DNA from 2 places in the Kitasatospora sp. NPDC098663 genome. Region 2 is predicted to be linked to the other one. Evidence: riboswitches for the same ligand, from Rfam matches in the RefSeq annotation. Region 2 holds a riboswitch; the other holds the start of a gene.
The links. A riboswitch is a leader RNA that binds a small molecule or an ion and turns the genes downstream of it on or off. The one in region 2 is predicted to bind glycine.
Positions count from the first base shown of each region.

Region 1 (7,258 bases), on a different contig from region 2:
GGCGGGTACGGGCCGGTCGGCGGCCGCCCCGCCTCCCGGTCGAAGAACGGGCGCGCGTGGGCCCGCATCCACAGCGCCACCGGGTCGTACTCGTCCGCCATCGCCACCGTGGACACCGCCAGCCCCTCCGGGGCCACCGCGATCGCCCGCTGCATCAGCGCCCGCACGGCCTCCACCGCCGGCGGTGAACTCTCGTACAGCTCCAGGCCGATCGCCAGGTACGGCTCCCCCACGGCCGGCTGCACCCAGGCCCGGCGCAGCGCCCGCACCGCGCGCACCTCACCGGCCTGCCGCTCCAGCAGCGCGAAGAACGGCTGGGCGTTCAGCTGCGGCTCGCTCAGCTTCAACGGCCCGGCCGGCAGCCGCTCCAGGCCCGCGGCGATCCGCCGCAGGTCCGCCCAGGGCACCCCGACCCCGCCGCCGGGCGCGTGCGGGTTGAGCCACAGGCCCCAGCGGGTCCGGTACAGCGAAGCGGCGATCTCCCGCCCGGAGATGACCTCGTGGGCCCGCTCCCAGCCGGACGACGCCAGTTGCTCGGACGAGGTGACGGCCGGCGCGTAGCCGTGGCCGCTGATCTCCATGTTCCCGTACTGGGCGTCCGCGCTGCCCGGCGTGCCGTGCCACAGCAGCATCCAGACCTGGCCGTCGGCCAGTGCGTGCAGCAGTTGCTCGTACGCCTCGTAGCGCTCCGGCGCGACCTCGCGCAGGGTGCGCTCCAGCGCGCCCGGATCCGCTCCGGGGCGCCCGGCGGGTGCCTGGCCCCAGGGCCCCGGTGCACCGCCCGCTACCGCTCCCGCACTCATGCGCCCACCTCGCCGCGCCTCTTTCCTCAAGCCTGCCGGCCCGTCGGCCGTCTGCACGCACCCTATGGCGCGGCACCGACCACCGCCACGGCGACGTGCCTCCGATACGAACCCCGCTCAACCCCGCGCGTAGAAAGGGAGTACCCGGGTGAGCAGCCACTCGACCACCGGGTCATCGGCGAGATCGAGCAGTACGAGGTGGACGCCCCCCGGCAGCGGCGCGGTTCCCAGCGCGCGGCCGAGCGCCTCGTTCACCGCGCCCGGGTCGGCCGGGGCCGTCTGGTCCAGCTGGACGCCCACGAACATCACGGTCGGCTCGCCCTCGATGCTGGCGAGCGCCCGGCGCGCCGTCAACACTCCGGGCAGGGCGGACAGTTCGGCCCGGCAGGCGGCCAGGAAGTGCTCCGGGTCCTCCCCCGGCACCGGCTCGCGCAGCGCCACCCGGCCACCGGTCGGCGCCTCCGGGCCCTGGCCCTGGTTCTGTCCCCGGCCCTGGTTCTGTCCCCGGCCCTGGTTCAGGCCCTGATCCTGGTCGGCCAGGCGCTCCTCGCGCGGGCCGCGCCGCAGCTCCGCCACACCCTGCGGCGGCACCGGGATGCCCACCGCCGCCTCCGGGTTGACCGCGATGCCCACGCCCAGCGGCAGCCCGCGGGCGAACTCCCAGACCGGCGCCACCGCGAAGGCCATCCCCGGCGCCTGCCGCAGGAACACCTCCTGCGAGGAGAACACCGGCACGTACGGCTCGCCGGCCAGCTCGATGGTCGGCAGGTCCAGCGCGGGCCCCTGCGGGTCGCCACCGGCCGGCAGCGGGATCCACACCTGGCTGCGGGCCAGCACCTCGATCACCCGCGGCGTCGCACCCGGGTCGCCCAGCGCGGCGGTCAGCACCTGCTCCAGCTCGTTGGCCGGCCACCCGCCGCCCGGCGGCGCCGACTCCGGCCCGCCCCACCCCTGCTGCTGCTCCACCGGGTACCCCATGCGCGCCTGATCCGCCCTCTGCCGGTCGGCCGCCCTCTGCTGCGCCGACGCGCAGCAGTCTAGGGCTGTGTCCGAAGTGGCGGGGTGTGACCGGGTCCCCTCTCCCGTCGTCGGCGCGGACGTGCCATGATGTGCGCGTTCGACGGCGCGGCGCGCCGGCGGACCGACAACTCCATACCGGCCGCTCGAACCCGCGCGGGAGAGCCCGGAGTGCCCCGTCAGGCGGCACAGCCGGCGCCGAAGGAGCAACTCCTCCCCGGAATCTCTCAGGCCCCCTTACCGCACGGGTTAGGCACATCTGGAAAGTGGCGCACGGCCCTGTCGCGCGCCCACCCACGGTGCAAGCCACCATGCTGTCCTGGATGCTGGAAACAGCTGCGGGCGCGTGGGCGGTGAAGCTCTCAGGTTCGACGACAGATGGGGAGACCCACGCCGCCGCATGCCCGCGCGCAGGGTCGGCCCCCGAGCGGGTCCGGTTCCGGCGCGTGCACCCATGAGTGCCCCGACCGAGGAGTTCCAGGCCATGTCGTCCCTCCGCCTCACCGCGCTCGACGCGCTGCACCGCGCCCTCGGCGCGACCATGACCGACTTCGCCGGCTGGGACATGCCGCTGCGCTACGGCAGCGAGCGCGAGGAACACCTCGCCGTCCGCACCCGGGCCGGGCTGTTCGACCTCTCCCACATGGGCGAGATCACCGTCACCGGCCAGCAGGCGGGCGAGATGCTGGACCACGCGCTGGTCGGCTTCGTCTCCGCGCTGGGCGTGCTGCGCGCCCGCTACACCATGATCTGCGCCGAGGACGGCGGCATCCTGGACGACCTGATCGTCTACCGCCTGCGCGAGGACGCCTTCCTGGTCGTCGCCAACGCCTCCAACGCCCAGCTGGTGCTGGACGAGCTGATCGCCCGCGCCAAGGGCTTCGACGCCGTCGTCACGGACGACCGCGACACCTACGCGCTGATCGCCGTCCAGGGCCCGGAGGCCACCGCGATCCTGGCCGGGACCACCGACGCCGACCTGCCCGGCCTGAAGTACTACGCGATCCTCCCGGCCCAGGTCGCCGGCCGCGACGTGCTGCTCGCCCGGACCGGCTACACCGGCGAGGACGGCTTCGAGATCTTCTGCAACCCGGGCGACGCCGAGGGGGTCTGGCAGGCGCTGACCGCCGCCGGCGAGGGCCGCGGCCTGGTCCCGTGCGGCCTGTCCTGCCGCGACACGCTGCGCCTGGAGGCCGGCATGCCGCTGTACGGGCACGAGCTCTCCACCGACCTGACCCCGTTCGACGCGGGCCTGGGCCGGGTCGTGCGCTTCGACAAGACCACCAACGAGGGCGCCTTCGTCGGCCGCAAGGCGCTGGAGAAGGCCGCCGCCGAGGCCGAGGCCAACCCGCCGCGGGTGCTGGTCGGCCTGGTCTCCGAGGGCAAGCGCGTCCCGCGCGCCGAGTACACCGTGGTCTCCGCCGACGGCGCCCCGATCGGCCGGATCACCTCGGGCGCCCCGTCCCCGACCCTGGGCCGGCCGATCGCGATCGCCTACGTGGACGCGGCCCACGCCACCCCCGGCACCGCCGTCGCGGTGGACGTGCGCGGCAAGCACGAGCCGGTCGAGGTCGTGGCGCTGCCGTTCTACAAGCGCGCCCGCTGAGGCCCCGCCCTCCCGCAAACCCGGTGGACCCGGGCTTGAGCCACGCCTGATCCAGGTCCGGCCCGTGCCCGCACCACGCCTGATCCGCGTCGAAGCCGTCCGTGCGGCGGCCCGCTTCGTCGTACCCGCTTCCCATCCTGGAGAATGACGCCATGAGCAACCCCCAGCACCTGCAGTACACCAAGGAGCACGAGTGGCTGACCGCCGTCGAGGGCGGTGTCTCCACCGTCGGCATCACCGCCCACGCGGCCACCGCGCTCGGTGACATCGTCTACGTGCAGCTGCCCGAGGTCGGCGCCGACGTGACCGCGGGCGAGTCCTGTGGCGAGCTGGAGTCCACCAAGTCGGTCAGCGACCTGTTCTCCCCGGTGACCGGGAAGATCGTCGAGATCAACCAGGACGTCCTGGACGACAACAGCCTGGTCAACAGCGCCCCGTTCGAGGGCGGCTGGCTGTTCAAGGTCCAGGTGGAGTCCACCGACGAACTGCTCAGCGCGGACGAGTACACCGCCTTCATCGGCGGCTGACCCGCTCGTGACGGGGCGGCCGCAGCGCGGCGGCCGCCCCGCCAGGCTCCCCCCTCTCTGCTCCCGTCTCTCTCCTCCCGGGAAGACCACACCATGACGGTTCTGAACCAGTCCCTGCACTCCCTCGACCCGGAGATCGCCGCCGCGGTCGACGCCGAGCTGCACCGCCAGCAGACCACCCTGGAGATGATCGCCTCCGAGAACTTCGCCCCGGTGGCGGTCATGGAGGCCCAGGGCTCGGTACTCACCAACAAGTACGCCGAGGGTTACCCCGGCCGCCGCTACTACGGCGGCTGCGAGCACGTCGACGTGGTCGAGCAGATCGCGATCGACCGCATCAAGGCCCTGTTCGGCGCCGAGCACGCCAACGTCCAGCCGCACTCGGGCGCACAGGCCAACGCCGCCGCGATGTTCGCGCTGATCAAGCCGGGCGACACCATCCTGGGCCTGAACCTGGCCCACGGCGGTCACCTGACCCACGGCATGAAGATCAACTTCTCCGGCAAGCTCTACAACGTGGTCGCGTACCACGTGGACGAGAAGACCGGCCAGGTCGACATGGCCGAGGTCGAGCGCCTGGCCAAGGAGCACCAGCCGAAGCTGATCATCGCGGGCTGGTCCGCCTACCCGCGCCAGCTGGACTTCGCCGCGTTCCGCCGGGTCGCCGACGAGGTCGGCGCGCTGCTGATGGTGGACATGGCGCACTTCGCCGGCCTGGTCGCCGCCGGTCTGCACCCCAACCCGGTGCCGTACGCGGACGTGGTCACCACCACCACCCACAAGACCCTGGGCGGCCCGCGCGGCGGTGTCATCCTGTCCAAGGCCGAGTACGCCAAGAAGATCAACTCCGCGGTGTTCCCCGGCCAGCAGGGCGGCCCGCTGGAGCACGTGATCGCCGGCAAGGCCGTCGCCTTCAAGGTCGCCGCGTCCGAGGAGTTCAAGGAGCGCCAGCAGCGCACCCTGGAGGGCGCCAAGATCCTCGCCGAGCGCCTGCTCCAGGCCGACGTCGCCGAGGCCGGCGCCTCGGTGCTGTCCGGCGGCACCGACGTGCACCTCGTCCTGGTCGACCTGCGCAACAGCCGGCTCGACGGCCAGCAGGCCGAGGACCGCCTGCACGAGGTCGGCATCACGGTCAACCGCAACGCCGTCCCGAACGACCCGCGGCCGCCGATGGTCACCTCCGGCCTGCGCATCGGCACCCCCGCGCTCGCCACCCGCGGCTTCCAGGCCGAGGACTTCCGCGAGGTCGCCGACATCATCGCCGAGGCGCTCAAGCCCGCCTTCGACGAGGACGCCGCCACCGCGCTCAAGGCCCGCGTCACCGCGCTGGCCGAGAAGTACCCGCTCTACCCGAACCTCTGATCACCTCGGTGATCGTTCGGGCGGGGTGACCGGCCTCACCCCGCCGCGGCACCTGGGATCCCGGGGCACCGCGCACACTGGACAGTGCGCGCGGTGCCCCGACCCGTGTCGTCCCCCGCCCGCCAGTCCTTCCACGAGACAGACAAGGACGTCCCCCGTGGCCCTCAGCGTCTTCGACCTCTTCTCCATCGGCATCGGCCCGTCGAGTTCCCACACCGTCGGCCCGATGCGCGCCGCCCGGATGTTCGCCCGGCGCCTGCGGTCCGAGGACCTGCTCGCCGAGGTGGCGAGCGTGCGCGCCGAGCTGTACGGCTCGCTGGGCGCCACCGGCCACGGCCACGGCACCCCCAAGGCCGTCCTGCTCGGCCTGGAGAACAACTCCCCCCGCACGGTCGACGTCGACCAGGCGGACAAGGACGTCGAGCGGATCACCACCGAGAAGCGGCTCAACCTCCTCGGCACCCACCCCATCGACTTCGACCCGGGCACCCAGCTGGTCCTGCACCGCCGCCGCTCGCTGCCCTACCACGCCAACGGCATGACCATCTGGGCGTACGCGGCGGACGGCTCCACGCTGCTGGAGAAGACCTACTACTCGGTCGGCGGCGGCTTCGTCGTCGACGAGGACGCCATCGGCGCGGACCGGGTCAAGCCCGACGACACCGCGCTGCGCTACCCCTTCCGCACCGGCGAGGAACTGCTGCGGCTCACCCGGGAGACCGGGCTGTCGATCTCCGGCCTGATGCTGGAGAACGAGAAGGCCTGGCGCTCCGAGGAGGAGATCCGGACCGGGCTGCTGGAGATCTGGCAGGTCATGCAGGAGTGCGTGCGGGCCGGCATGTCCCGCGAGGGCATCCTCCCCGGCGGCCTCAAGGTCCGCCGCCGCGCCGCCGCGGCCGCCCGCGCGATGCGCGCCGAGGGCATCGGCCCGGCCAACGCGATGGAGTGGGTGACCCTCTACGCGATGGCGGTCAACGAGGAGAACGCCTCCGGCCGCCGGGTGGTCACCGCTCCGACCAACGGCGCGGCCGGGATCATCCCCGCCGTCCTGCACTACTACCTGAACTTCATCCCGGGCGCCGACGAGGACGGCATCGTCCGCTTCCTCCTCGCGGCCGGCGCCATCGGCATGCTCTTCAAGGAGAACGCCTCCATCTCCGGCGCCGAGGTCGGCTGCCAGGGCGAGGTCGGCTCCGCCTGCTCGATGGCCGCCGGCGGCCTCGCCGAGGTCCTCGGCGGCACCCCCGAACAGGTCGAGAACGCCGCCGAGATCGGCATCGAGCACAACCTCGGCCTCACCTGCGACCCGGTCGGCGGCCTCGTCCAGATCCCCTGCATCGAGCGCAACGGCATGGCCTCCGTCAAGGCCGTCACCGCCGCCCGGATGGCCCTGCGCGGCGACGGCCGGCACCACGTCTCGCTCGACAAGGCGATCAAGACGATGAAGGAGACCGGCGCCGACATGAAGATCAAGTACAAGGAGACCTCGCGCGGCGGCCTCGCCGTCAACGTCATCGAGTGCTGATCACACCCGCTGTCGCCTGAGCCCCCGGACCCGTCCGGGGGCTCTCGGCGTTCCGGGGCGTCCCGGGGCGTTCGGGGGCGTCCCGAGGGTGCCCGCTCAGGCCGCGAACGGGCGGACGCGCCGGGCGTCCCGCAACGCCTCCGCCCACCAGGCGAGTTGGTCGAGCATGGTCTTGGCGGCGGCGTCGGCGGCCGGGTCGAGCGGCTTGCCGTCGGCGTCGAAGCACTGGGCGGCGCCGTGGAAGCTGACCGTGTTGCGAATCGTCATGGCGTTCAACTCGGCGAGCACCACTCGCAGTTGCTCGACGGCGCGCAGGCCGCCGGAGAGTCCGCCGTAGGAGACGAAGCCGACCGGCTTGCCGTGCCACTGGCTGTTGTGCCAGTCGATGGCGTTCTTCAGCGGGGCCGGGAAGCTGTGG
Region 1 is NZ_JBIWAP010000013.1:38,054-45,311, forward strand. It holds gene ACIQVZ_RS16455 (enhanced serine sensitivity protein SseB C-terminal domain-containing protein) at 1-803, opposite strand, end outside; gene ACIQVZ_RS16460 (enhanced serine sensitivity protein SseB C-terminal domain-containing protein) at 921-1,781, opposite strand; glycine riboswitch at 1,968-2,073, shown strand; gene gcvT (glycine cleavage system aminomethyltransferase GcvT) at 2,305-3,426, shown strand; gene gcvH (glycine cleavage system protein GcvH) at 3,579-3,953, shown strand; gene glyA (serine hydroxymethyltransferase) at 4,047-5,315, shown strand; gene ACIQVZ_RS16480 (L-serine ammonia-lyase) at 5,473-6,840, shown strand; gene ACIQVZ_RS16485 (NADPH-dependent FMN reductase) at 6,937-7,258, opposite strand, start outside.
Region 1: it holds a riboswitch for glycine, as region 2 does, so the genes downstream of both, gcvT (glycine cleavage system aminomethyltransferase GcvT) here and gcvP (aminomethyl-transferring glycine dehydrogenase) in region 2, are expected to answer to the same signal.

Region 2 (7,258 bases):
TCTTGTGCAGGTTCAGGTGCGAGACGTCCGCGCCGAACTTGCCCGGCTTGGCGAGGCCGACCAGGGCGTTCAGGTTGGCGCCGTCCACGTACACCTGGCCGCCGGCCTCGTGCACCAGGGCGCAGATGTCGGTGATCTGGGTCTCGTACACGCCGTGGGTGGACGGGTAGGTGACCATCAGCACGGAGAGGCTGTCCCGGTGCTGCTCGATCTTGGCCTTCAGGTCCTCGACGTCCACGTCGCCGTCGACGAGGGTCTTCACCACGACCACGCGCATGCCGGCCATCACCGCGGAGGCCGCGTTGGTGCCGTGCGCGGAGGAGGGGATCAGGCAGACGTCGCGCTGGGTGTCGCCGTTGGCGTGGTGGTAGGCGCGGACGGCCAGCAGGCCGGCCAGCTCGCCCTGCGAGCCTGCGTTCGGCTGGATCGAGACGGCGTCGTAGCCGGTCACCTCGACCAGCTGGCGCTCCAGCTCGCGGATCAGGCTGAGGAAGCCCTGGGCCTGCTCGATCGGCGCGAAGGGGTGCAACTGGCCGAACTCCGGCCAGGTGACGGCCTCCATCTCGGTGGTCGCGTTGAGCTTCATGGTGCAGGAGCCCAGCGGGATCATGCCGCGGTCCAGCGCGTAGTCCCGGTCCGACAGGCGGCGCAGGTAGCGCAGCATGGCGGTCTCCGAGCGGTGGCTGTGGAAGACCGGGTGGGTCAGGTACTCGTCCTGGCGCAGCAGCGCGGCCGGCAGCGCGTCGGCGCCCTCGGCGACCTCGACCGCGGGGACGCCGAACGCGGCCCAGACGGCGGCGAGGTGCTCGCGGGTGGTGGTCTCGTCGGTGGAGACCGAGATCCGGTCCGCACCGTCCTGGTGGACGTTGACGCCGTTGGCGCGGGCGGCGGCCGCGATCTCGGTGGCACGGCCCGGGACGACGGCGGTGACGGTGTCGAAGAACTCGCCGTGCAGCAGCTCGACGCCGCCGGCCCGCAGGCCCTCGGCGAGGGCGGCGGCGTAGCGGTGGGTGCGGCGGGCGATGTCGGCCAGGCCGTCCGGACCGTGGTAGACGGCGTACATCGAGGCCATGACGGCGAGCAGCACCTGGGCGGTGCAGATGTTGCTGGTGGCCTTCTCGCGGCGGATGTGCTGCTCGCGGGTCTGCAGCGCCAGGCGGTAGGCACGGTTGCCGTCGGCGTCGACCGAGACGCCGACCAGGCGGCCGGGCAGCGAGCGGGCGTACTCGGCGCGCACCGACAGGTAGCCGGCGTGCGGGCCGCCGAAGCCCATCGGGACGCCGAAGCGCTGCGAGGTGCCGCAGGCGATGTCGGCGCCGAGCGAACCCGGCGAGGCGAGCAGGGTCAGCGCCAGCAGGTCGGCGGCGACCGCGACGATCGCGCCGAGGCCGTGCGCCTGCTCGATGACCGGGGTGAGGTCGCGGACCACACCGGTGGCGCCCGGGTACTGGAGCAGCACGCCGAAGACGCCGCGCTCGGCGATCTCGGCCGGGATGCCCTCGGACAGGTCGGCGACGACGACCTCGACACCGGTCGGCACGGCGCGGGTGTTGATCACCGCGGTGGTCTGCGGCAGGGTCTCGGCGTCGACCAGGAAGACGCCGCCCTTGACCTTGGTGACGCGGCGGGCGAGCGCCATCGCCTCGGCGGCCGCGGTGCCCTCGTCGAGCAGCGAGGAGCCGGAGGTCGGCAGGCCGGTCAGGTCGGAGACCAGGGTCTGGAAGTTGAGCAGCGCCTCCAGGCGGCCCTGGGAGATCTCCGGCTGGTACGGCGTGTAGGCGGTGTACCAGGCCGGGTTCTCCATGACGTTGCGCAGGATCACCGGCGGGGTGAAGGTGCCGTAGTAGCCCAGGCCGATCATCGGCTGGAGCACCTGGTTGCGGCTCGCCAGCTCGCGCAGTTCGGCGAGCACCTGGGCCTCGCTGCGGCCGCCGGGCAGGTCCAGGCCGGTGATGGAGCGGATCGCCTCGGGAACGGCGGTGGCGGCGAGTTCGTCCAGCGAGCCGTAGCCGATGGACGCCAGCATCTTCTGCTGCGCGGCGTCGTCGGGGCCGATGTGGCGGTTCTCGAAGGGGCTGGCCAGCTCAAGCTCGGTGAGGGTCGAGGCGCCGGTGGGGCGTCCCGCGTTCGGCTGGGCGTTCATGGTGGTCGAGGCCTCCTGGTCACGGACCGGCGGGGGTGCGCACGCCGACCGGCCGGAGCCGCTGCGGACAGCGGCTCGACCCGGGCGGGCGAACCCGACAGGCCTCCCCCTCTGTCATCGGGACCTGAGAGCTTCACCCGCACGGCGCGCTGTGGGCACGCCGCCGGCTTGCACCGTCGGTGAGGGTGGTGCCCGTCGGCTCCCTGCCGACGGTCCTGCCCTGCTTTCCAGAGTGACCTACCCCACACGGTACGGATGCCTGAGAGATTCCGGGGAGGAGTTGCTCCTTCGGCGCCCCGACCAGCGCTTTCCGTGGCCGGGGACTCTCCCGAGCGGGCTCGGCGGTCGCCGCCCAGGGTACCAGCGGCAGGCCCCCCGATCACGGTCGCGTCGGGTCGCTCGGGGTCTACGCGCGTCCCCCGGACGGTCCAGCCCGAAGCCCGTCCGGCGCACCCCGGTCGCGCCCGTCCGATTCATGGCCTTTGGTGTGAAGTGGCAGGCGGAACGGGTGCTCCGGCCACGGTCCTGCGGGAGTTCCGCAGGCGCAGCGCACTGGAGGAAAGAGTGCAAACCGATATCGACCCCCGGGACCTCATCGGCCACAAGGCGGTCGACCGCAACGGAGACAAGATCGGCACGGTCGACGAGGTCTACCTGGACGACGCCACCGGCCAGCCGGAGTGGGCGGCCGTCCGGACCGGCATCTTCGGCCGGGACGCCTTCGTCCCGCTCACCACCAGCGAGTTCTCCGGCGACGAGCTCCGGGTGCCGTACGACAAGTCGCTGGTGAAGGAGTCGCCGGACTTCGGCGTCGGCCAGCACCTGTCGCCCGCCCAGGAGCTCCAGCTCTACCGCTACTACGGCCTGGACACCCCAGCGAACGGCCGCCCGGTCGGCCGGGACGGCGACCGTCCTGCCGACCGTGAGGGTGACCGGCCCGTCGGCCGCGAGAGCGACCGCCCGGCCAGCCGGGACGGCGACCGCCCCGCGCGCCCCGACCTCGACTTCGGCACCACCTCGGCGGCCGAGCCCGTGAAGCCCATCGCCTTCCACTCCCTCGACCCCGCCCCGACCACCACCCCTGCCGACCCCACCGGCACCGCGACAGAGGTCAACGTGCGGACCCTCAACACCCCCTCACCCGCGGCCACCCCCACGACGACCGAGCCCAAGCCGCAGCCCGCCCCGATCGTGACGACCACCGCGACCACGAACTCGGCCATGGCCGCGCCGGTCCCGGAGCGCTCGACCGGCCCCGCCCCGTCGTCCCCCAACGGCCCGGTGGAGATCACCTGCCGCGAGGAGCGCCTGGACATCACCACGGACTGGCACATCGTGGGCACCGCGAAGCTGCGCAAGTACGTGACCAGCGAGCAGGTCGAGCGCCGCGTCCCGGTGGTCCGCGAGCGCGTCCGGGTGGAGCGGATGCCGGTGAGCGAGGCCGAGCGCGCCTCGCTCACCGAGAAGGAGATCACCGAGGCGGTGGAGGAGGTCACCCTGCGCGAGGAGCGCCCGGTGGTCCGCAAGTACCTCACCCCGATCGAGCGGGTCCGCCTGGTGGTGGAGCGCTACACCGCCGAGGAGGTGATCCGGGACGAGCTGCGCCGCGAGCACGTCGAGATCCACGACAACACCGCCGCCGCCCCGGCGACCCCGACGGCCACCCCGGCGGCCGAGGCCCCCCGCCCGGCCGTGCTGCGCCCGTTCGCCTGACCTCTCTCCCCAGGGCCCCGGACCACTCGGTCCGGGGCCCTCGGCATGCCCTCGTCCCGGTCGCCGCCCGGCCGGAATCCTTCGATTTTGCCAAAGCGTCACCAATGGATATTTGACACTCTGAAGTATCTCCCGGCATGGTTACTTCAGTTCATTCACTATGTACGGGAGGAAGCAACCGTGAGTGAGGCACCACAGCCCACCACCGCGGCCGAGAAGCAGAGCAGCGCCCGGGTCCTGCCGGCCCTCATCCTGGCGATGCTGTCGTTCAGCGTGGTGCAGACCGCGGTCGTCCCGATCCTGCCCTCGCTGGCCAAGGAACTGAGCGTCTCCGCGTCCAGCATCACCTGGCTGATGACCGCCAACCTGCTCTCCGCAGCCGTGCTGACTCCCCTGCTGGGCCGCTTCGGCGACCTCCGGGGCCGTAAGCCGATGCTGCTGATCTCGCTGGCCGGTCTGGTCGCCGGTTCGGCGCTGGCGGTCAGCACCCACTCCTTCACCTGGCTGGTCGTCGCCCGTGTCCTCCAGGGCGCCGGCGGTGGCGTGCTCCCGCTGGCGATCAGCATCGTCCGCGACGAGCTGCCCAAGCAGAAGGTGACCGGCGGCGTCGCCGCCATCAGCGCCTCGATGGGCGTCGGCTCCGGCCTCGGCCTGGTCGCGACCGGTCTCCTGCTGGAGCACTGGAGCTACAAGTCGATCTTCTGGATGGGCCTGGTCTTCGGCCTGATCGCGGTCGCCCTGGTCGCGTTCCGCGTCCCGTCCGACCCGGTCACCGACAAGGAGGGCGGCGCCGACCCGCTCGGCGCCCTCACCCTGGCCGGCTGGCTCTCCGCCCTGCTCGTCGCGGTCAGCCAGGGCAACCACTGGGGCTGGACCTCGACCAAGACCCTCGGCCTGTTCGCCGTGGCCGCCGTCGTCGCCCTGATCTGGGGGGTCATCGAGACCAAGGTCGCGCACCCCCTGGTGGACATGAAGATGATGTCCCGTCCGGCCGTCGCCTTCACCAACCTGGCCGGCCTGCTGATCGGCTTCGGCATGTACGGCTCGTTCATGGTGATCAGCAACTTCGCCCAGACCCCGGAGAAGCTGACCCACTACGGCTTCACCGCGACCGTCCTGCACGCCGGTCTGCTGCTGCTGCCGTCCGCGATCGGCTCGATGGTGGCGGCTCCGGTCGGCGCGATGCTGATCGCCCGCCGCGGCCCGCGCCTGCCGCTGGTCCTCGGTGGCGTCCTGGGTGCCGTCGCGATGGCCTACCTGGCCGTGCGGCACAGCCACGAGGGCGACATCTACACCTCCTCGGCGATCTTCGGTCTGGGCATCGGCCTGGCGTTCTCCGCGATGCCGGCCTACATCAACGGCGCCGTCCCGGTGGAGCAGAGCGGCATCGCCAACGGCATGAACGCCGTGCTGCGCACCGTCGGTGGTGCGATCGGCACCGCCGTGATGGCCGCCATCCTGACCGGCGACACCATGAAGCTGCCGCCGCAGATCCCGCTGCTGCTGCCCACGCTGGACGCCTACAAGCACGCGTTCTGGGCCGCGGCCGTCGTCTGCGCCGTCGCCGGCGTCGTCCCGTTCCTGATCCGCGGCGTCAAGCCGGCCGCCACCGTCGTCGCCTCGGGCGGCACGGCCGAGCGGAACTCCAGCCCCGAGCTGGCCAAGACCGACGCCTGACCAGGCGTCCGGCCGCCGCGCTCAGGGACAGGGCGCGGCGGCCCGGCCTTCGGACGGTCGCGAGGGCATCACGACCGCACGAAGTCCGGCACGGTATGCGGCCCCAACCGGTACTCCCCCCCCCACCGGTTGGGGCCGCTTCGCGTTTCACATCCCCGGCACCCCCGGCTCCGCCGGCCCTTCCGACCTCTCGGCCCCCCACAGCGGCAGCGGACGGGCCGGCTCCAGCGCCGGATCGTCCACCGCGAAGGTCCGGATGCGCCCCGGCCCGCTCCACGGCGTCTCGAACCGTACGGTGACCCGCCCGACACCGCTGCCCTGCACCCACCCGGGCCCCAGCTCGGCATGGCGGACGTCCTGCCCAGGCATCCAGCGGCGCGGCGCGGCCGCCTCCGGCTCCTCCTCGGCCGCCTCGACCTCCGCCTCCGCGTGCTCGGCCGCCTCCTCCCGCAGGGCCTGCGCGAACAAGTCCTCCTGGGTGTAGTCGGCCAGCTGGGCGACGCCCACCCCGAGCAGCCGCACCCCACCGGTGATGTCCACCTGGGAGGCCAGCCGGCGCGCCGTCTCGATGACCACCGCCTCGTCGTCGGTGGGCCCGCGCAGCGTCTCCGAACGGGTCAGCGTCGAGAAGTCGAACCGCCGGACCTTGAGCACCACCGTCCGCCCCGAGCGCCCGGCCGCGCGCAGCCGCCGCACACACCGGGCGGCCAGCACCTCCACCTCGCGCAGCACCCGCTCCCGGTCGGCGAGGTCCACCTCGAAGGTGTCCTCCACCGAGACCGACTTGGCGTCCTGATCGGCCACCACCGGCCGGTCGTCCAGCCCTATCGACATCTGGTGCACGCCGGCGCCGTGCGCCCGCCCGAGCAGCAGCACCAGTTCGCCCTCCCCCGCCTCGGCGAGGTCCGCCACGGTGTTCAGTCCGGCCCGCCGCAGCACCTGTTCGGTGGCCGGCCCGATCCCGGGCAGCGCCCGGACCGGCATCGGGCCGAGCACGGCCCGCTCCTGCCCGGGTTCGATCAGCACCAGCCCGTCCGGTTTGGCCTGCTCGGAGGCGATCTTCGCCATCAGCTTGGACCCGGCTGCCCCGACCGACCCGGTCAGCCCGGTGCGCCGCTGGATGTCCGCCCGCAGGTCCTCCGCCAACGCGAGCACCAGCCGCTCCCCGGTCTCGTGGTCGGACTCGGCCAGCACCGGACCGTAGGGGCCGGCCTCCAGGTCGACGAAGGCCTCGTCCAGGCTGAGCGGCTGCACCAGCGGCGACAGCTCGCGCAGCAGGCCCATCACGAGCTCGCTGACCTGCCGGTAGGCCTCGAACCGGCCGCTCAGGAAGGCCGCGTTGGGGCAGAGCCGGCGCGCCTGCGCCATCGGCATCGCCGAGTGCACCCCGAACTTCCGCGCCTCGTACGAGGCGGTGGAGACCACCCCGCGCCCGCCGAGCCCGCCGACGACCACCGGTTTGCCGCGCAGGCTCGGCTTGGCCGCCTGCTCCACCGCCGCGAAGAAGGCGTCCATGTCGAGGTGGATGATGCTCGGCAGTGATCGCACCCGCCGATCATCCCGCAGGGGTCCGACAATGCGTACGAACCCGGGCGGGGCCCAGGCCGGGTCAGAACACCTAGCGCTGCGCGGCGTCCGCCAGAGCCTTCGGGATGCCGTCCTCCTGCGGGCCGAGGAACAGCGGGTCCGGCCGCAGCCAGGCGTTGACCGCCGCCTTGCCCGCCC
Region 2 is NZ_JBIWAP010000009.1:235,097-242,354, forward strand. It holds gene gcvP (aminomethyl-transferring glycine dehydrogenase) at 1-2,143, opposite strand, end outside; glycine riboswitch at 2,381-2,484, opposite strand; partial or broken gene ACIQVZ_RS12895 (PRC-barrel domain-containing protein) at 2,708-3,070, shown strand; partial or broken gene ACIQVZ_RS12900 (DUF2382 domain-containing protein) at 3,443-3,856, shown strand; gene ACIQVZ_RS12905 (MFS transporter) at 4,037-5,533, shown strand; gene ACIQVZ_RS12910 (DNA polymerase IV) at 5,681-7,081, opposite strand; gene ACIQVZ_RS12915 (vancomycin high temperature exclusion protein) at 7,152-7,258, opposite strand, start outside.